DNA from 3 places in the Serratia sp. JSRIV002 genome. Region 1 is predicted to be linked to each of the others. Evidence: predicted binding sites of a transcription regulator. Region 1 holds the regulator's gene; each other region holds the start of a gene.
What was found. Region 1 encodes PurR, which represses purine synthesis genes. Its sites were predicted from a motif close to CANGCAAACGTTTGCNTG; they were not measured.
Positions count from the first base shown of each region.

Region 2: serA (phosphoglycerate dehydrogenase) is a predicted target of PurR. The motif match lies at 5,103-5,120, and genes of this name have one in related genera.
Region 3: purE (5-(carboxyamino)imidazole ribonucleotide mutase) is a predicted target of PurR. The motif match lies at 3,384-3,401, and genes of this name have one in related genera.

Region 1 covers NZ_CP074143.1:2,834,671-2,841,637, forward strand. Annotated here, with positions in the region: gene cfa (cyclopropane fatty acyl phospholipid synthase) at 1-1,087, opposite strand, end outside; gene punC (purine nucleoside transporter PunC) at 1,428-2,633, opposite strand; gene punR (DNA-binding transcriptional activator PunR) at 2,759-3,679, shown strand; gene purR (HTH-type transcriptional repressor PurR) at 3,712-4,737, opposite strand; gene KGP26_RS13400 (YnhF family membrane protein) at 5,062-5,151, shown strand; gene sodB (superoxide dismutase [Fe]) at 5,216-5,794, opposite strand; gene KGP26_RS13410 (C40 family peptidase) at 6,009-6,824, opposite strand.
Region 2 covers NZ_CP074143.1:4,839,952-4,846,918, forward strand. Annotated here, with positions in the region: gene ubiH (2-octaprenyl-6-methoxyphenyl hydroxylase) at 1-148, opposite strand, end outside; gene pepP (Xaa-Pro aminopeptidase) at 150-1,463, opposite strand; gene KGP26_RS22740 (YecA family protein) at 1,554-2,132, opposite strand; gene zapA (cell division protein ZapA) at 2,428-2,757, shown strand; RNA gene ssrS (6S RNA) at 2,799-2,982, shown strand; gene KGP26_RS22755 (5-formyltetrahydrofolate cyclo-ligase) at 3,035-3,643, shown strand; gene serA (phosphoglycerate dehydrogenase) at 3,691-4,929, opposite strand; gene rpiA (ribose-5-phosphate isomerase RpiA) at 5,356-6,015, opposite strand; gene KGP26_RS22770 (LysR family transcriptional regulator ArgP) at 6,232-6,967, shown strand, end outside.
Region 3 covers NZ_CP074143.1:1,504,341-1,511,307, reverse strand. Annotated here, with positions in the region: gene KGP26_RS06860 (ankyrin repeat domain-containing protein) at 1-150, opposite strand, end outside; gene cysS (cysteine--tRNA ligase) at 451-1,836, opposite strand; gene ppiB (peptidylprolyl isomerase B) at 2,123-2,617, shown strand; gene lpxH (UDP-2,3-diacylglucosamine diphosphatase) at 2,628-3,350, shown strand; gene purE (5-(carboxyamino)imidazole ribonucleotide mutase) at 3,482-4,006, shown strand; gene purK (5-(carboxyamino)imidazole ribonucleotide synthase) at 4,003-5,070, shown strand; gene ybbP (putative ABC transporter permease subunit YbbP) at 5,129-6,967, opposite strand, start outside.

The sequences.
Region 1 (6,967 bases):
TATCGCGAGCGCGAAACGCTCCTGCGCAGGCATTAAGGTAATAACTGAACATCCTTTCAAAACGTTCGGAATAGCGCGAAGCCAGCTGTGGCCAGCTCTGTTTGAAACGTTCATACCAGGCCATCAGGGTGCGATCGTAATCTGCGCCGATATTATGCCAATCTTCCATGACGAAGCGGCCTTCGCTGGCCTGGGCAATATGTTTCACCGACGGCAGGCAACCGTTGGGGAAGATATATTTATTGATCCACGGATCAACGTTCATATCGGTCTCGTTGGAACCAATGGTATGCAACAGGAAAATGCCATCGGGTTTTAAATTACGTTCCACCACCTCGAAATAGGTTCGGTAGTTTTTCGGCCCAACGTGTTCGAACATGCCGACCGAGACGATGCGGTCAAACTGCTGGTAGAGATCGCGGTAATCCTGCAGCAGAATTTCCACGTCCAGCCCGGCACAGCGCTCTTGCGCCATTTTCTGCTGTTCGGCGGAGATGGTGACGCCCACCATGGAAACGCCGTAGTGCTTGGCCGCATAAGCAGACAGACCGCCCCAGCCACAGCCGATATCCAATACCCGCATACCGGGCTGCAGGTGCAGTTTTTCGCAAATCAACCGTAACTTGGCCTCTTGTGCTTCTTCCAACGTCGTGGCCTGTTGCCAATAGCCGCAGGAATATTGCATATAGGGATCCAGCATCTGGGTAAACAAATCGTTACCCAGGTCGTAATGCTCTTTGCCAACAATCCAGGCACGTTTTTGGGATTGCAGGTTGGTCAGGCGGGCGGCGGCAATACGCAAGATATCCTTCAGGTGGTGGGGCAGTTTCTTTTCCAGGCCAGCTGCGATAACCCGCTGAAAAAATATGTCCAGCCGCTCGCACTCCCACCAACCGTCCATATAGCTTTCGCCCAGCCCCAGAGAGCCGTCTTGCAGTACGCGTTTAAAGAAATTGGGATTATTGATCTGAATATCGAAAGGGCGTGAACCATTGATTTCAATGCCGGCCATGCTAAGCATTTCATGAGCGATACGATACCAATGGTTGTCCTGGATGCTCAGATCTTCTATACACGATGAACTCATAGCTTCTCCATCACCTTCTTCTGACTTATGATCCTGCAGAATTTAGCGTAGACAATTTCTACAGGGACATACGTATACCTACGGTAAAAATTCACCGTGGTGTCTGAAATCCGACTTGAACAGAGGAAATTTAAGAGACTCCCTGCGTCAAAGGACGCGGGTAAATTCAACCTTAAATAAAGTGTGATGCCATCCACGTACGCAGCAGTTGCTGCAATAAGAACTTAGTATAACTGTTATTCTAAAAGGTCGTTTTTGAGTATAGGCTTGCCGAGGCGTAGACTCAACTGCAAATCGCGCTCGGCAAGAATTTTCATTAAGTGACTATTTACAGAGACAATTATGACACGGAGTCGGCACGCTTCTGCTGTGTCATCTGAGTTTCATCCGTTCCTTTCCCACGCTGGATCAGATAACCCAAGGCTGCCAAAAATACGGTAGCCACCATTACGGTAGCCGTGGCTAACAGCGGTTGGGCGATAAATGCCGAAACCAACAGGCTGGCGATAAAACATAATCCCAACTGCAGCGTGTTTTGCAGCGCAGCAGCTTTGCCACTGTTGTTGGGGAAGGGCATCAACGCATTGGCTACTAAAATAGGATAGCTGGCACCGTTTACTAACGCCATAAAGCAGAACGGGATCAGCAGAGTGGTCAACGTTGGCTCACTTAGCGTGGCGATCAGATACAACGCCACCATGCTGACACCGTAAGCTAACAGCAACCACGGCAGCAAGGTTTTGCCAGAGATGCGATTTAAGGCGCTACGGCAGCTATAACCCCCCAATAAGAAAGCCAGCGTTTGCGGCACATAGCTCAGACCAATATCGTTGGGGCTATACCCCATATCGCCGAGGATAAAGGGTGAACCCGTCAGCCAGGCGAAGAAGCCAGCAGAACAGGCAGCAAAAACCATCACGTTGCCGCTGAACACCGGGGATTTCAAGATCTGCATAAAACCAAGGCTGGGCTTTTTATCGGCGGAAGGGACCAGTCTGCTCCGGTCTTTCAGCAGCAAGGTGGGGATCAGCAGCAGGGCGGTGATCCCCAGCAGCACGGCGAAAATGGCCCGCCATCCCATATGGTTAAGCAACCAGGCACCCAGCAGTGGGGCCAGCGCCGGAGAGAGGGCGACCAGCGGCATAATGGAGGCGAAAACGCGGTTGGCTTTGCCATCGCGGTAGCGATCGACCACGATCGCCTGCCAGGTGACGGCGGCGGAACAGACGCCAATGGCTTGAATGAAGCGCAGTGACCACAGTTGTGCCACGTTCTCGACCCAAAGCATACCGAGACAGCCGATTGCGAACAGCGCCAGGCCAATCAATAACACGGGCTTACGGCCAATACGGTCGGACAGCGGCCCCCACAGCAACTGGGCAAAGGCAAAGCCTGCCAGGAAGATACTCAGGCTGGCGCTGATCGCCCCAGCGGAGATTTGCAGATCCTGCTGCATTGCGCCAAAGGCAGGCAGGTACATATCGGTAGCCAGATAGCCCAACATACTCAGGCCGGCCAGGTAGAACATAAATCCAAAATTTCGCATTGCTATTTCTCGTTAAAATTATGTTGTCGCAGGTTTTGAAGCGCCGGCAAGTGTATACGGCTGGATCTCTGCTTGTGAAACGGTAATATTTGCAAGGTGCTGTTAAAAAATTTGAAGGCAAACATATGTGGTCTGAATATTCACTCGATGTGGTAGATGCGGTAGCGCGGACCGGCAGTTTCAGCGCGGCGGCACAGGAGTTGCACCGCGTTCCTTCTGCTGTGAGCTATACGGTGCGTCAACTGGAGCAATGGCTGGCAGTGCCTTTGTTTGAACGCCGTCACCGCGATGTGGAACTCACGCCAGCGGGGGCGCTGTTTATTAAGGAGGCGCGAGTTGTTATCAAAAAAATGCTCGATACCCGACGGCAGTGTCAGCAGGTGGCCAACGGTTGGCGCGGGCAACTGCGGATTGCGGTCGATCTGATCGTCAAACCCCAGCGCAGCCGCCAGCTGGTGCTGGATTTTTATCGCCATTTCCCCGACGTGGAACTGATGGTACAGCCGGAAGTCTTCAACGGCGTGTGGGATGCGCTGGTCGATGGCCGCGCTGAGATGGCTATTGGTGCAACACGGGCGGTACCGGTAGGCGGCGGTTTTGCCTTTCGCGATATGGGCTTTATGAATTGGCTCTGCGTAGTCCATGCTAAACATCCGCTGGCCGCCTTGCAAGGAAAGCTGCGAGACGATCAGCTACGACCTTATCCCTCGTTGCTGTTGGAAGATACTTCGCGCAATTTACCCAAGCGTGTGACCTGGTCGTTGGACAACCAGCGGCGGTTGACCGTGCCGGACTGGGTTTCGGCGGTAGATTGTTTGCGTGCCGGGCTGTGTGTGGGCATGGTACCCGCGCATCGGGTATTGCCGTTGGTACAAAGTGGCGAACTGGTGGTATTACCACTGCATGAGCCTTTCCCGCCTAGCGCCTGCTGCTTGACCTGGCAGCAAAACGCCCAGTCTCCGGCCATGGCCTGGCTGTTGGACTATCTGGGCGACAGCGAAACGCTCAATCAGGAATGGCTCAGTGAAGAGGAGTCGGGTGCTTAATCGGGCGCAGTATTGCAGCGCCCCAACAGGAGTTAACGGCGGTAATCGACAAAAGGACCATCGGCAACTGAGCGGCGCTCGATGAGTTTTGGATGCACTTCAATCACCTGCGATTCTTCACGCTTGCTGATAATGCGATCCAACAGCATGGTAAAGGCCATCTCGCCCAGGCGCTCTTTCGGCTGGTGAATGGTGGTCAGCGCCGGGGTGAAGTAGCGGGCATTACGCACGTTGTCGTAGCCAATCACCGAGATATCCTGCGGTACACGCAACCCCAGCTCATCGGCGGCGCAGATCGCCCCCATGGCCATAATATCGCCGCCACAGAAAACGGCGGTTGGACGATGCTTTTGCGACAGGATCTGATGCATGGCTTTGTAGCCAGATTCAGGCTCGAAATCCCCCTGCACGATCCATTCTTCGCGCACTTCGATGTTGGCTTCCTTCATGGCTTTCAGAAAGCCCTGGTGGCGACCTCCACCGGTATTACGCGCCAGTTGACCAGGAATGGCACCGATGTCACGGTGGCCACGTTCGATCAGGTAGCGGCCTGCCAGGTAGCCGCCCTCGAAGGCATTGTCGATAATGGTATCGGTGAAGTCTCCGCGCGCGGTACCCCAATCCATCACCACCATGGGAATGTTACGGTAATCTTCCAGCATGCCCAGTAGCTGATCTGGATATTCTGAGCACATCACCAGCAAGCCATCGACGCGTTTTTGCGCCAGCATTGCCAAATAGGCTTGCTGTTTATCCAGATTATTGTGCGAGTTACACAAGATCAGGGTATAGCCTTTGCTGTAGCAGCTGTTTTCCACCGCTTCGATCACTTCGGCAAAATAGGGGGCCTCGCTCGAGGTGGCGAGCAAACCGATCGATTTGGTGTGGTTGACCTTGAGGCTGCGGGCCACGGCGCTAGGTGAATAGTGAAGCTCTTTGATGGCGGCCCAAACGGCCGTTTTGGTATCTTCGGCGACGAAACGCGTTTTATTGATAACGTGCGAAACGGTAGTGGTAGAAACGCCAGCGCGTTTGGCCACATCTTTAATCGTTGCCATGTAAAAAATGACTCCTAAACCCACATGTTACAGCATGTAAGTATGATGTTAATCGTTTGCCTGCGTAGATCCTTCCCCAGATAAGCGAAAACTGAGTTTTTAGTGCTGAAGTCGTAAATCGCTTGAACAGGGAGGGGCAGTTTATCGGTACGCAGTTGTGAACTGCGGATTTTGTCGCATATTGAAGAAAAGTGGAAGAGCTAATCGGTAATTATCAGCGGGGAAATCATAACAAGATTTTAATCACGAACTGTGGGAAAATGATTTGACGTATAAACTGTGTGGCTTATGCTCTGGAAAAGCCAATCTGAGAGGGAGTTGTATATGGATACCAATTTGAAGATGTCATTACTCACCACCGTGGGTGCTTTGGCAATGATTATTGCTTTCAGTTTTATTGCCGCATTGAACTGATCCGCAGCAGAAAAACAAAGGCGCAGCTTGATGCCGCGCCTTATTATTAGCTAGTTACCCGCCGTTAAGCCAGGTTTTCTGCCACGAACGCCCAGTTCACCAACGCCCAGAAGTTTTCCAGGTACTTTGGCCGCGCATTGCGGTAGTCGATATAGTAAGCATGCTCCCACACGTCAACGGTCAATAGCGGAACGTCTGCGCCGGTCAGCGGGGTTGCCGCATTTGAAGTGCTGACGATCGCCAGACTACCGTCCGCTTTTTTCACCAGCCAGGTCCAGCCCGCGCCGAAGTTTTTCACGGCGGCATCGGTGAACTGCTCTTTAAAGGCGGCGAAGGAGCCGAATGACTTATTGATGGCCTCTGCCACTGCGCCCGTTGGCTCGCCACCACCTTGCGGTGATAAGCAGTGCCAATAGAAGGTGTGGTTCCAGACCTGAGCGGCGTTGTTGAACACGCCGCCGGTGGAGGTCTTGACGATCTCGACCAGGGATTTGCCTTCGAACTCGCTACCTTTCACCAGATTGTTCAGGTTAACCACGTAGGTGTTATGGTGCTTGCCATAGTGGTATTCCAGCGTTTCTGCGGAAATGTGCGGTTCGAGAGCGTTTTTCTCGTATGGTAATGCAGGTAATTCAAACGACATTGCTTTCTCCTTTTATAGACAATACGCCTCTCCGACGCTGCAGGCCTAAGGGGCCGAGGGCGGAAAAACGCAATTGCACCACTTTTGTTATGGTTATTAATCTTAACAACTTTCCGAGCGAAAAGAACATCCAAAGTGTGCCAAGTGACTGATTGTTTAAAGTTGCAGCGGGTGATAGAGAGCACGGCCGAGCAGTTAGCTCAGCCGTGAAAGGTTAACGGATGGTGGTAGGGGTCACTACGCGGCGGGCACCAATGTAATGGTTTTGCCAATAGTCGTTATCTAACTGACTGATGCGAATTTCTTCACCGGTACGCGGTGACTGGATGAACTTACCGTTACCAAGATAGACGCCAACGTGATCGGCGGTGCCACGGTTGTTGATGCGGAAGAACACCAGATCGCCTTTCTCAAGCTCATTACGCTTGATCGGCGCTGCATCACGCAGGTGGTACATTTCGTTGGCGGTACGCGGCATTTTAATTTTCACCACGTCTTTGTACGCGTAATAAATCAGCCCGCTGCAGTCGAAGCCTGTACCAGGTGAAGACCCACCCCAGCGGTAGGGCTTACCCATTTGCCCCATCAGCTTGGCCATGGCGGTCTGCTTGGCGTGCTGATAACGTTTTTTGTGAGCGGCGGAAAGTTTCAACGGCTTTTCGCGGCCAGCCAATTTTGCCGTAGCTTTGCCTTCTTCACGATGGCGACCATAACCTTTTTTATAGCCTTTTTTAGGCGGAGTTACTTTTAGCTTGGCCGTTTTGGTTGCCTGGCTTTTGGTTTTAACGCTGGTGGTTTTTTTTGCGGTCTTTATCGTTGCTGGTTTGGTTTTTAGCGTTTTCGGAGGGGTGGCTGCCTTCACTTTTTTATTGGCTTTCTCCGCTTTCTTTTTCTTGCGGTCGTCTGGCCGGGCTTCATTAACGTGACTCTTGCGCTGCTCGGCAGAAACACGTGCCTGTGGCGCAGCGTGCGCCAAATTGAAGAAGAGCTGCGTAAATAGCAGCACAAAAAGTGTAATAATTAACCGCATATCGACGTTACCAACCTTGGCTCCGAAACAGAAATCGAATGAGTCACAGTATTCCCGAAATTCACCCTATAAAACAGCGTGGATCTCATAAATACTAATCCATATTGTGAGAAAACGTTAATGGCATTTTTATTGTTGCAAAA
Region 2 (6,967 bases), 2.0 Mb from region 1:
TAGCCCGTGCATCAAAGCCAGGATGCGCACGATCGTCCGGCCGAGTGGCCTCCACCAGATCGACGGCCACCTTGCCCTGCGTCAGTGATGAAATAGCCAGTGCCAACGTAGCGCCAGCCATCCCACCGCCCACAATGATTACGCTCATGTTATCTGGCCGCCGCCATCAAAGCCTCAATTGCGTCGGCATCCTTCACCACGCTGGCGGTCAAGTTCTCATTGCCGTCTTGGGTGATCAGGATGTCATCTTCAATGCGGATACCGATACCGCGATACTCCTGCGGCACATCGGCATCCGGTGCGATGTACAGGCCAGGTTCTACCGTCAACACCATACCTGGCTCCAGCACGCGATCGCGGCTCGCTGAGCCATAGTGGCCCACGTCATGCACATCCAGCCCCAACCAATGGCTCAGGCCGTGCATAAAGAACTGGCGGTGTGCCTGCTCGGCAAACAGCTGTTCCACATCGCCCTTCATCACGCCCAGCTCAACCAACCCGGCGATCATGATGCGAACGACCTGATCGTTCACTTCGCGAATGCTGATACCCGGTTTAAACATTTCCAGCGCCTTGTTGATCGACGCCAGCACGATGTCATATACCTCACGCTGCGGCTTGCTGAACTTGCCGTTAACCGGGAAGGTGCGGGTAATATCGCCGGCATAACCACGATATTCACAACCGGCATCAATCAGCACCAAATCGCCGTCACGCATTTCACACTCGTTTTCGGTGTAATGCAGGATGCAGCCATTCTCTCCGCTGCCGACGATGGTGTTGTAAGACGGGAAGCGGGCACCCAAGCGGTTAAATTCGTGCAGGATCTCCCCTTCGAGCTGATATTCGAACATACCCGGGCGGCACTTTTCCATCGCACGGGTATGCGCCATGGCGCTGATCTCACCGGCGCGGCGCATAACAGCAACTTCTTCTGCCGATTTGAACAGGCGCATGTCATGCAGCCAAGGACGGTAATCCGTCAGGGTTGCAGGGGCTTCCAGGTTCTGACGGAAGCCTTTACGCAGTTTATCCAGCGCGCCAAACAGAATTTCATCGGCATAGGCATATTGCCCCTGGGCGTGATACACCACGTCCAGGCCGTTGAGCAGCAGGTGCAGTTGATCGTTGATTTCGTCGAAGGCCAGCGCGCGGTCTACCCCCAACTTGGCCGGAGCCGCGTCTTGGCCCAAACGGCGGCCAAACCAGATTTCTGCCGTCAGATCGCGTACGCGGTTGAACAGCACGCTGTGGTTATGAGTTTCATCACTCTTCACCAGGATCAACACCGCTTCCGGCTCGTTGAAACCGGTCAGATACCAGAAATCACTGTTCTGACGATAAGGATATTCAGAGTCTGCACTACGCGTCGCTTCCGGTGCGGCGAATATCACTGCCGCGCTGGCCGGAGCCATCTGTGCCAACAAAGCCTGACGGCGTTTATGGAATTCCTGCTGGGTCATCACATCTCCTGAAATCGGTTTATGCCACCTGCTGAACGCAGTCAGTAGGGGTTATCAGCGCTCTCGGCCAACGGACGCGGGATCCGCCGGTCAGTGCAACGTCGGCCGTTTATTTTCCGGGGCCGTCGGTTTCTGGCGGGTAAATTCAGTATGGCAAAGCAGCGCAGCAACGCGCACGTACTCCACCACTTCTTCCAGCGACTGTTCCAGTTCTTCCTGGTCTTCGCCTTCGTCATAACCCAGTTGAGCGATATTACGCAGATCGTCGATCGCCTCGCCCACTTCATCTTTCACCTGCGCCAGCTTCGGTTGCATCATGCCCAACCCCAACAGGAAGTGGTTTACCCACCCCGCCAAGGCATCCGCACGGTCAAACACGCTGACGGTTTCGCCTTCCGGCATCATCAGTTGGAACATGAACTCGTCATCTTCCAGCGTATCACGAGTGATTTCATGCAGCTGCTGTAACGGTTGGCTCAACGCCTGCGGGAAGGCAATGCCTTCGTTGGTCAGATCAAACACCAGCGTCTGCCAGCTGGCGTCACGGTTGCCACCGCACAGCAGGCCACTGATCAAACCGTGCATCTCGGCTGCGGTCAAAGCAACCGCCTGCTGGTTAAGAGCCACGGTCAAAGATTGGTAACTTGGAAATGTATTCTGTATAGACATGCGCATTCGTCATCGTTGGCAGGATAAGTTCGTGTTATGCTACCACCAAGGTCCGTTGGTATACCAGTTGAGGCAACACCTCAGTGGCTAGTTATAATCAGCGCAGTCCGGGCAAACGTACGGTAAATACGCATTTTGCAACCGTTTTTTGTCTGGTAAGGTTAGGCGCGGTAGATTACAACCAGGTACTGAAAAAGTGTTGAATCTTGGTACCCAGGTATATATAGTGACGCCCGCTTCGGCAGCCCGGCAATGGCTGACCGGTGCTGGCGCGAAATTTAGGCAGGAAGGTGGCATGTCTGCACAACCGGTAGATATTCAAATTTTTGGCCGCTCGTTAAGAGTCAATTGCCCGCCAGAACAACAAGATGCGTTGAACATGGCAGCAGAAGATCTTAACCAACGGTTGCAAGATCTTAAAGTTCGCACTAGAGTCACAAATACAGAGCAACTCGTATTTATCGCGGCATTGAACGTCTGTCACGAACTTGCTCAAGAACGCTTGAAAACGCGTGACTATGCGGCCAATATGGAACAACGAATTCGTATGCTGCAACAGACCATTGAACAAGCACTGCTTGAACAGGGTCGCATCTCTGAACGTCAGGATGCACAATTCGAATAACTTAAGTTGCTGGAGTTGAAGGCTCCGGCAATGAGTGAAAAATTTCTCTGAGATGTTTGCCAGCGGGCCAGTCCCCTGAGCCGATATTTAGTACCAACAGAATGTGATGATCCATGATCGGTGTGCATGCTCGGCCCGTCCGAGAAGCCTTAAGATTGTGACAGCACGTTCACCTTGAACCATGGGTTCAAGGGTTACAGCCTGCGACGGCATCTCGGAGATCCCTTCACCTGCGTTTTCAGTGTGTTAACTCACCACTTTTGGCGAATCTCACACTATGTCTTTGCAACCTCAGTTCGCTCAGCAACGCCAACTCATCCGTAACGAAATACGCCAACGACGTCGTGCCTTAACGCCCGCTCAGCAGCATGATTTTGCCCAGCAAATGGCCTGCAATATTGCGCAACATCCCCGCATTCAGGCGGCCAGAAGCATTGCGGCGTTTCTCTCTTTTGATGGCGAACTAAATACAGGCCCGCTGATCGAGCGACTGTGGCAACTGGGTAAACAGGTTTATCTGCCGGTGTTACATCCGTTCAGCCCCGGTAACCTGTTATTCCTGCATTACACCGCGCAAACACCTCTGGTGAGTAACCGCTTCAAAATCCTCGAGCCAGCGCTCGATGTCCGCAACGTCTTGCCGGTGTCGCAATTGGATGTAGTCTTGACGCCGCTGGTCGCCTTCGATTCGGCAGGGCAACGTCTGGGGATGGGCGGCGGGTTTTACGATCGCACCTTGCAGAACTGGCAACACATTGGCCCCTATCCGATGGGGATTGCGCACGATTGCCAACGGGTTAGCGCCTTGCCGGTGGAACAATGGGATATTCCTCTGCCAGAGATTATCACCCCGTCACAAACCTGGGCCTGGCCAGTCTCCGCATAGCAAAAGGCCGGATTGCTCCGGCCTTGATGTTTTCCGTCGGTTACCGACTAGAGCAGTAAGCGGGCGCGGATAGTCCCTTCGATCGCTTTCATACGTTGCAACGCGGCATCAGCACGTTCGGTTTCCGCTTCGATATCGATAACCACGTAGCCGATTTCCGAGCTGGTCTGCAGATACTGGGCCGCGATGTTCACCCCTTCTTCGGCGAAGATCTGGTTAATCTGCGTCAGGATGCCTGGACGGTTTTCATGAATATGCAGCAAACGGCTGGCGTTCGGGCCATGAGCTGGCAGCGATACCTCTGGGAAGTTGACCGCAGACAGCGTTGAGCCGTTATCGGAATACTTCGCGAGCTTGCCAGCCACTTCATCACCGATGTTCTCCTGCGCTTCCTGGGTTGAACCGCCGATATGCGGCGTCAACAGCACATTATCGAACTCGCACAGTGGAGAATTGAACGGATCGCTGTTGGTTGCCGGCTCTTCCGGGAACACGTCGATTGCCGCACCGGCCAGATGGTTGCTCGCCAAGGCGTTACACAGTGCCGGGATATCTACCACGGTGCCACGTGAGGCGTTGATCAGGATCGCACCTGGCTTCATCAGCGCCAACTCTTCGGTGCCGATCATATTCTTGGTCGACAGCGTTTCCGGCACGTGCAGCGTAACCACGTCGCTCATATTGAGCAGATCGGAAAGATGACGCACCTGTTGGGCATTACCCAACGGCAGCTTGTTCTCGATGTCGTAGAAGAACACCTTCATCCCCAGGCCTTCCGCCAGGATGCCAAGCTGAGTCCCGATATGGCCGTAGCCGATGATCCCCAACTTTTTGCCCCGCGCTTCATACGAGCCCACGGCCAGTTTCTGCCACTGGCCACGGTGTGCCTTGGCGTTGGCCAGTGGGATCCCGCGCAGCATCAACAGCAGCTCACCCAGCACCATTTCGGCCACGGATCGAGTATTGGAGAAAGGCGCGTTAAACACCGGAATGCCGCGTTTGGTCGCCGCTTTCAAATCAACCTGGTTGGTGCCGATACAGAAACAGCCCACCGCGACCAGCTTCTCTGCGGCCGCGAAAACTTCCTCGGACAGATGCGTACGCGATCGGATACCCACGAAGTGTGCATCACGGATCGATGCCTTCAGCGCTTCGGTGTCTAACGCACCTTTGTGATATTCGATGTTGCTATATCCGGCAGCACGCAGGTTATCTACGGTGCTCTGATGAACCCCTTCTACCAACAGGAACTTAATCCTGTCTTTCTCCAATGATACTTTTGCCATTTACCCGACCCTATAATCAGACTTCAGAAGCGGCTGTTTTCCCCTTTATACCCGTCATATTCCAAGCGACTGCTTGAAATCCAGAGGGTATAGCTTTCACATTACCGCCAGACCGGCAGCAACCCAAAATCAACAGCACGTCCCTCCAACATAACAAAAATAACGCGCCCGGCAATACAAACGATTGCCTGCCCGTTAGCACAAGGCTCAGCGATGTCGGTGCTTTCTGGTGGAAAATGCCATCGGGAAAGATTTAGGCAGAAGCTTAACGGAGGTTATTCACGGAATGTGACATATGTCACCAAATTCGTCGATTTTGAGAAAAGATATTTTAAGACAAGAATTATGCGTGGCGGGCCGTTAGCCCGTAAAAAGCGGCGAACCGGCTGAGGCTATGTCAGCAGACTCGCCGCTTTCATGGCCAGATTATCTGACCACTTTTTTTACGCCATCCGGCGTGCCGACCAGTGCAACGTCCGCGCCACGGTTGGCAAACAGACCCACGGTAACCACACCGGCGATGCTGTTGATCTTATTTTCCAGCGCGATAGCGTCAAGGATTTCCAGGTTGTGCACGTCCAGGATCACGTTGCCGTTATCAGTTAACACGTTCTGGCGATATTCCGGCAGGCCGCCCAGCTTGACCAACTCACGCGCTACGTAGGAACGGGCCATCGGGATCACTTCTACCGGCAGCGGGAATTTACCCAGCACATCAACCTGCTTGGTGGAGTCGACAATGCAGATAAACTGACGAGCAATGGCAGCAATGATCTTCTCACGGGTCAGAGCCGCGCCACCGCCTTTAATCATCTGCATGTGGCCGTTGATTTCATCGGCACCGTCCACGTAGATATCCAACGAATCCACTTCATTGCTATCGAAAACGTGGATCCCCAGGCTTTTCAGCTTGGCGGTCGACGCGTCTGAGCTGGATACCGCGCCTTCGATCTGGTGTTTGATCGAACCCAACGCATCAATAAAGTGAGCCGCGGTAGAGCCGGTGCCCACGCCCACGATAGTGCCAGGCTTCACGTATTCCAATGCTGCCCAACCTACCGCTTTTTTCAGTTCATCCTGAGTCATGATGTGCTCATTGCCTATGTACGAAAACGTGTGCGTATTATAGGGTAAATCACTGACGGCAACTTAGGCTAAAACACACTTATTTAACCTGACGCACATTTCTGCCCCTCCCTACGACGCCCGCGCTGAAAAGAGCGGCGGGATTTTTTCACCTGAGAAAGTGCAAAAATGTGGCATAGTGCCTGAATCAATTTACTAAAAGGGATCTTCTCTCCGATGAAACGCCCAGACTATAGAACGCTGCAAGCGCTGGACGCGGTGATCCGTGAGCGTGGCTTTGAGCGCGCGGCACAAAAACTTTGTATCACCCAATCGGCGGTATCCCAGCGCATCAAACAGTTGGAAAACCTGTTCGGCCAACCGCTACTGGTACGCACCGTGCCACCGCGCCCAACCGAGCAGGGTCAAAAACTGCTGGCCTTGCTGCATCAGGTCGAGCTGCTGGAAGAGGAGTGGTTAGGGAATGACAATGGGGTCGATACGCCGCTGTTGCTGTCACTGGCGGTCAACGCCGACAGCCTGGCAACCTGGCTGTTACCGGCACTAAAACCGGTACTGGCCGATTCCCCGGTGCGCCTGAATTTGCAGGTGGAAGACGAAACCCGCACGCAGGAACGTCTGCGCCGGGGGGAAGTAGTGGGCGCGGTGAGTATCCAGCCGCAGCCGCTGCCGAGCTGCCTGGTCGATCGGTTGGGCGCGTTGGACTATCTGTTCGTCGCCTCAAAAGCCTTTGCCGATCGCTATTTCCCCAACGGCGTGACCCGCTCCGCCCTGCTGAAGGCACCGGCGGTGGCATTCGATCATCTCGATGATATGCATCAGGCGTTTTTACAGCAGAACTTCGATCTCTCGCCGGGCAGCGTTCCCTGCCATATCGTTAACTCGTCAGAGGCGTTTGTTCAGTTGGCACGGCAAGGCACCACCTGCTGTATGATCCCGCATCTGCAGATTG
Region 3 (6,967 bases), 1.3 Mb from region 1:
CAGCAATTTATCATTGGCGATTTCATGCATCTCTTCATAGCTAAATCTAAATTTTGATAAATCAACTGCAGATTTATTTTCCTGAGCATGTAAGCCAAGGGGTAAAAATGTAAAAAAGGCGGCTGTAAATATAATATTTTTTAAGTTCATAATTAACTCCATGTAATATACTTAATTTGAGCGCATTCCTAAACAATAGCTCATCCAACATATCCGTTATGTGCCGTTCTTATAAAGATTAAAGATACTAGTATTCCCACAAAATAATCACAACGCATAATTTTGCACAATAAGTTCAAAAAAACTGATTAGCTATAACGATTTATGCAGGGGTGTTTTTAAGCCACCCGCTTGGCGAAAATGAGATTTGATGGGTAAACCAAAGGAGAGATCCTAGTGGCAAGGACCCACTTGTAAAAAAGTGGGTCCTTGGTCTGGTGTTATTACTATTTACTTACGACGCCAGCTAGTCCCCTGCGGGCCATCTTCCAGCACGATATTCATCTCGTTCAACCGATCGCGAGCGGCATCTGCCAGCGCCCAGTCTTTGGCGGCACGCGCGTCGTTACGCTGTTTGATCAACGCTTCAATCTCTGCCACTTCCGAGTCGTCCGCTTGCGCGCCACCTTGCAGGAACTGTTCTGGTTCCTGTTGCAGCAGGCCCAAGACTTTGGCCAGTTTACGCAGCTCTGCCGCCAACCCATTCGCCGCCGCCATGTCTTCGCTCTTCAGACGGTTTACTTCACGCGCCAGGTCGAACAACGCGGAATAGGCTTCCGGGGTGTTGAAGTCGTCGTCCATGGCTTCACGGAAACGCGCTTCAAAGGCTTCACCACCAGCAGGTTTGGCATCAGCGTCGGTGCCACGCAGCGCGGTATATAAACGCTCCAGAGAGGCACGCGCCTGCTTGAGGTTCTCTTCGCTGTAGTTCAATTGGCTACGGTAATGGCCAGACATCAGGAAATAACGCACGGTTTCGGCGTCGTAGTAGCCTAGCACGTCACGGATGGTAAAGAAGTTGTTCAATGACTTGGACATCTTCTCTCTGTCGATCATTACCATCCCGGAATGCATCCAGTAGTTGACGTACGGGCCATCGTGTGCGCAGCTGGATTGAGCAATCTCGTTCTCGTGGTGCGGGAACATCAGATCGGAACCACCGCCGTGAATGTCAAAATGGGTGCCTAGCTGTTTGCAGTTCATGGCCGAGCATTCAATATGCCAGCCAGGACGGCCTGGACCCCAAGGTGATTCCCAGCTTGGTTCGCCCGGCTTGGACATCTTCCACAGCACGAAGTCCATCGGGTTGCGTTTTACATCGTCGATTTCCACGCGCGCACCGGCTTGCAGTTGCTCCAGATCCTGACGGGAAAGCAGGCCATATTGTGGATCGCTATCGATGGAGAACATCACGTCGCCGTTGCTGGCCACATAGGCATGATCGCGTGCCAACAGGCGTTGGGTGATCTCGATGATTTCTTCGATATGATGGGTGGCTCGCGGCTCCTGATCCGGGCGTTCGATCAGCAGCGAATCAAAATCGGCGTGCATCTCTGCCAGCATACGCGTGGTCAGTTGATCACAGGTTTCACCGTTTTCTGCCGCACGACGGATGATTTTATCGTCCACGTCGGTCACGTTACGCACGTAGTTCAGCGAATAGCCGAGGTAACGCAGGTAGCGCGCTACCACGTCGAAAGCAACAAAGGTACGCCCGTGGCCGATATGACACAGGTCATAAATGGTTACCCCGCACACGTACATACCGACTTTACCGGCATGAATGGGCTTAAATTCCTCTTTTTGACGACTCAGGGTATTAAATATCTTTAGCATCAGGGCTGTCCGTGGTGTGCGTGATAACAAACATATCCGCATATTGAAACCCGAAGGCTGTTCTATTGCAAGGTCAAGCCCAAGGATTGCTGAATTGATCGGCAGAAAATTGCGTGGGATCGGAATTAACCTGATCCAGACTAAGATAACAACACGTGTATTTCTGCCGCGAAACTGCCACCCTAGCCACTGCTGACTGATTAATTGAGATATGTTATAAAGTCGGTCTGATTGCTCACACGCCTTCCTATGTGACAGCTCATTTCATCTTGCTAGGACTAAAACTATGGTTACTTTCCACACCAATCACGGCGATATCGTTATCAAGACCTTTGCTGACAAGGCACCGGTTACCGTTGAAAACTTCCTGAACTACTGCCGTGAAGGCTTCTACAACAACACCATCTTCCACCGTGTCATCAACGGCTTTATGGTTCAGGGTGGTGGTTTTGAACCTGGTATGCGTCAGAAAGACACCAAAGCAACCATCAAGAACGAAGCTAACAACGGCCTGAAAAACACCCGTGGCACCCTGGCAATGGCTCGTACCAACGATCCACACTCTGCCACCGCCCAGTTCTTCATCAACGTGGTAGATAACGACTTCCTGAACTTCCGTGCTGAAAACTCCCAGGGTTGGGGTTACTGCGTATTTGCCGAAGTGGCAGAAGGCATGGACGTGGTCGAGAAGATCAAAGCGGTAAAAACTGGCCGCAGCGGCATGCACCAGGATGTACCGGTTGAAGATGTCGTGATCACCAGCGTTACCGTCAGCGAGTAATCGCGGCTGCATGAGCACGCTGTTCATCGCAGACCTGCATCTATGCGTACAGGAACCGGCAATTACTGCCGGTTTTCTGCGTTTTTTGCAGCGTGAAGCCGTTCACGCCGATGCGTTATATATCTTGGGCGATCTGTTTGAAGCCTGGATTGGCGATGACGACCCCGAGCCGTTGCATCGCGAAATTGCCACCGCACTCAAGGCGTTGCACCAGGCCGGAGTACCCTGCTACTTCATTCACGGCAACCGCGATTTCCTGTTGGGTAAGCGCTTTGCCAGGCAGAGCGGCATGATCCTGCTACCGGAAGAGCAAGTCGTCGAGCTGTATGGCCGCAAGATCCTGATCCTGCACGGTGATACCCTGTGCACCGACGATCAGGCCTATCAAGAATTCCGCAAGAAAGTTCATAACACCTGGATCCAACGTGCTTTTCTGGCTCTCCCCCTGCGCTGGCGCTTGAAGATCGCCGCTAAAATGCGTGCTCGCAGCCAACAAAGCAACCAATACAAATCCACCGCGATTATGGACGTTAACCCGCAGGCCGTTGAGCAGGCCATGTTGCGCCACAACGTCCACTGGATGATCCACGGCCACACCCATCGCCCAGCAGTCCATCCGCTGGCATTACCAAACGGTAAAGCCCATCGCGCGGTGTTGGGAGCCTGGCATACACAAGGCTCAATGATTAAAGTCACGGCAGATGCCGTGGAACTTATCGAGTTCCCCTTCTAGGCCGTTTTCCAGCTTTTGATGGTAAAAACCGTCGACGCAACCGTTTTCCTCTCCCTGTACCCATGATATGCTCTACGCCCTCATACGGCCTGCCAGCCGACGTTTGTCCACATCACAGGAGCCATGCACTCATGGGAGCCACCGCTACTTCAGCCGCCAACGCTGGGGTTAAAATCGCAATCGTAATGGGTTCAAAAAGTGACTGGGCCACTATGCAGTCCGCGGCCGAAGTTCTGACCACGCTGAATGTCCCGTTCCATGTCGAAGTTGTCTCCGCCCACCGCACGCCGGACAAGCTGTTCAGCTTTGCCGAACATGCCAAGGCCATGGGTTTTGACGTGATCATCGCCGGTGCCGGTGGTGCTGCGCATCTGCCAGGCATGTTGGCGGCCAAAACGCTGGTTCCGGTGTTGGGTGTTCCGGTGCAAAGCGCTGCGTTAAGCGGTGTCGATAGCCTGTATTCCATCGTGCAGATGCCACGCGGCATTCCTGTGGGGACGCTCGCCATCGGCAAAGCCGGTGCGGCCAACGCCGGGTTGCTGGCAGCACAAATCCTGGCGCTGCACGATGCCGGACTGGCACAGCGGTTGGCACAGTGGCGTCAGGCACAGACCGACGAGGTGCTGAACCATCCAGACCCACGGGAGGATGCATGAAGCCGGTTTGCGTACTGGGTAACGGCCAGTTAGGGCGTATGCTGCGCCAGGCCGGTGAGCCGTTGGGCATTGCGGTTTATCCTGTCGGTTTGGATGCCGAGCCGGAAGCGGTGCCCTATCAAAACGCGGTGATCACCGCAGAGATCGAACGCTGGCCAGAAACCGCCCTGACCCGCGAGCTGGCGACACACAATAACTTCGTCAACCGCGATATCTTCCCGCGGCTGGCCGATCGCCTGACGCAGAAGCAACTGCTCGATCAACTTCATCTCGCTACCGCACCTTGGCAATTGCTGGCAAATGCTGACGAATGGCCTCAGGTGTTTGCCACCTTGGGTGAGTTGGCGATCGTTAAACGCCGCGTGGGTGGTTACGACGGCCGCGGCCAGTGGCGTTTGCGCCCGGGCCAAGAGGCTGAGTTACCGGCGGATAACTATGGTGAATGCATCGTCGAGCAGGGGATTAATTTCTCTGGCGAAGTATCGTTGGTGGGTGCCCGTGGTCACGATGGCCTGTCGGTATTCTATCCGCTGACCCACAACCTGCACGAAGAAGGCATTCTGCGTACCAGCGTGGCGCTGCCACAGCCCAACCCGGCGTTGCAACAGCAGGCCGAGCAGATGTTGGCTGCGATCCTCGATGAGTTGAACTACGTGGGTGTAATGGCGATGGAGTGCTTTATCGTCGGTGACAGCCTGTTGATCAACGAACTGGCTCCGCGTGTCCACAACAGTGGCCACTGGACGCAAAATGGCGCTTCCATCAGCCAGTTTGAACTGCATTTGCGGGCCATCCTGGGGCTGCCGCTGCCTAAGCCGGTGGTGAATACCCCTTCGGTGATGGTCAATCTGATCGGTACGGCGGTTAATCAGCAATGGCTGGCCCTGCCGCTGGTGCATTTGCACTGGTATGAGAAAGAGGTGCGTGAGGGGCGTAAGGTGGGTCATCTGAATCTCAACGATCCCGATGCGGCCTCTTTGCAACAGGCGTTGCAGGCATTAGCGCCGCTGCTGCCAGCCGAGTATCAAAGTGGCTTGGCCTGGGCACAGCAAAAGCTGGGATAATCCGTTCACAACTGCAAATTAAGGGTTCAGCCACGCTGAACCCTTTTTTATTCGCCGCTTACCCTTCGTAGCTGCGAAACAACGCCCGGCCGCGCAGCAGGCGCACGCCAAGCCAGCCGCCACACAGCGAGAGCAGCAAGGCACTCAGCAGCGGTAACGCCCACCACAGCACCGGCGTAGGTGCCCACGGGAAGTCGAACACCTTGGTCTGCAACAGCCAAAGCGCCGCTTCTGCCCCCACCGCCGCCGCGATCCCGGCCACCAGCCCAAGCAACGCAAACTCGCACCACAGCGTACCGCGCAACAGGCGTTTACCTGCGCCTAGCGTGCGGTAAACCACCAGCTCCTGCCTACGTTGCCGCATCCCTACCTGTACCTGTGCCAGTAACAGCAGACCGCCGCAGATCACCACCAGCACCACCATCACCTCCAGCGCCCTGCTCACCTGCTGCAACACGCCGCCGACCTGCTTGAGGATCGAACCGATATCCAGCAGGCTCAGGGTTGGGAACTGGCGGTTGAGCTGGGTCAGCACCTTGCCGTCACCGTCATAGCGGAAGCTGGTCAGCCAGGTTTGTGGCTGGCCGTCCAATGCACCCGGCGGGAAGATAAAGTAAAAGTTTGGCTTCAGGCTTTCCCAATCCACCTGCCGCAGGCTGGTGACTTTAGCGCTGAACGATTGGGTATCGCCGCTGAACGTCAAGGTATCGCCCAGCTGGATCTTGAGCCTGCCGGCGATCCCTTCATCCATCGAGACCTCGCCGGTTTTCGGCGGCCAGGAGCCTGCCGTCAACGGGTTATGGTCCGGCAGATCGCGTTGCCAGGTCAGATTCAGTTCACGGTTCACCGCCTCGCCACCGGGATCGTCTTCATGCACCCGCTCCGTCGCCACCTGCTGGTTAATTTCCGACAGGCGTACACGCACGATGGGATAAAAGGTTTCCTCATGCAGCTGATGCTGTTGCAAGAAGGCTTTCACCTGTGGAACCTGTGCCGTGGTCATATTCAACAGGAAATAGTTCGGGCTGTCTGGCGGTAACTGTTGTTGCCAACGATCGAGCAGATCGCCACGCAAGACCAGCAGCAGGGCCAGTAACATAAACGACAGCGAGAACGCCGCTAACTGGCTGATCGTCACCCAAGGCTGATGCAACAGACGATTCACCGCCAACCGCAGCGCCAGATTTTTCAGCGTGATGCGCCGCAGCAGCAACAGGCTGCCCCAGCCTATTCCCCCCAGCAGCAAGGCCAGCACCACCATACCGGCCAGAATGGCCCACAGTAGCGTACTTGCCCCCATTAATACCGTCAGTAGCCCGACCACAATCACCGCAGTAGCTGGCAGGAAGTAACGCAGCGGCCAGACGTTGGCTACCACATCCCGGCGCAGTACGCGCAGTGGCTGAGTCGCCAGCAGTTGCCGGTACGGGCGCAACCCAACCAGCAGAGAAATCATGACCAGAGCCCCCATCGCCCACAGCCACGGCCAGCCCCCGGCTGCGGGGAGTTCCCCCGGCAACACCGGTGCCAACAAGCGGATTAACACCGCTTCAAACCCGAGACCAATCACGCTGCCGCAGGTTCCCGCCAGCAGTAACACCGCCAACCACTGGCCAATAATCAGCTTGCTGAGCGCCTTTCTGCCAGCCCCCAGGGTTTTCAGCACCGCAATCAGGTCATAGCGGCTGCGGCAATAGTGACTCATGGCTACCGCTACGGCGGCAATCGACAGCAGCAAGGTCAGCAATGCCGAAAGCAGCAGGAACTGTTGGGAACGCTGTAGCGATTTGCCTAACGCACTGCCGGACTCCTCTAACCCATACCAGCGCTGATCGGGTTTGAGCTGCGGTTTGAGACGTTCTTCATAGCGTTGAATATCGGTTGGCGCACCGGCAAA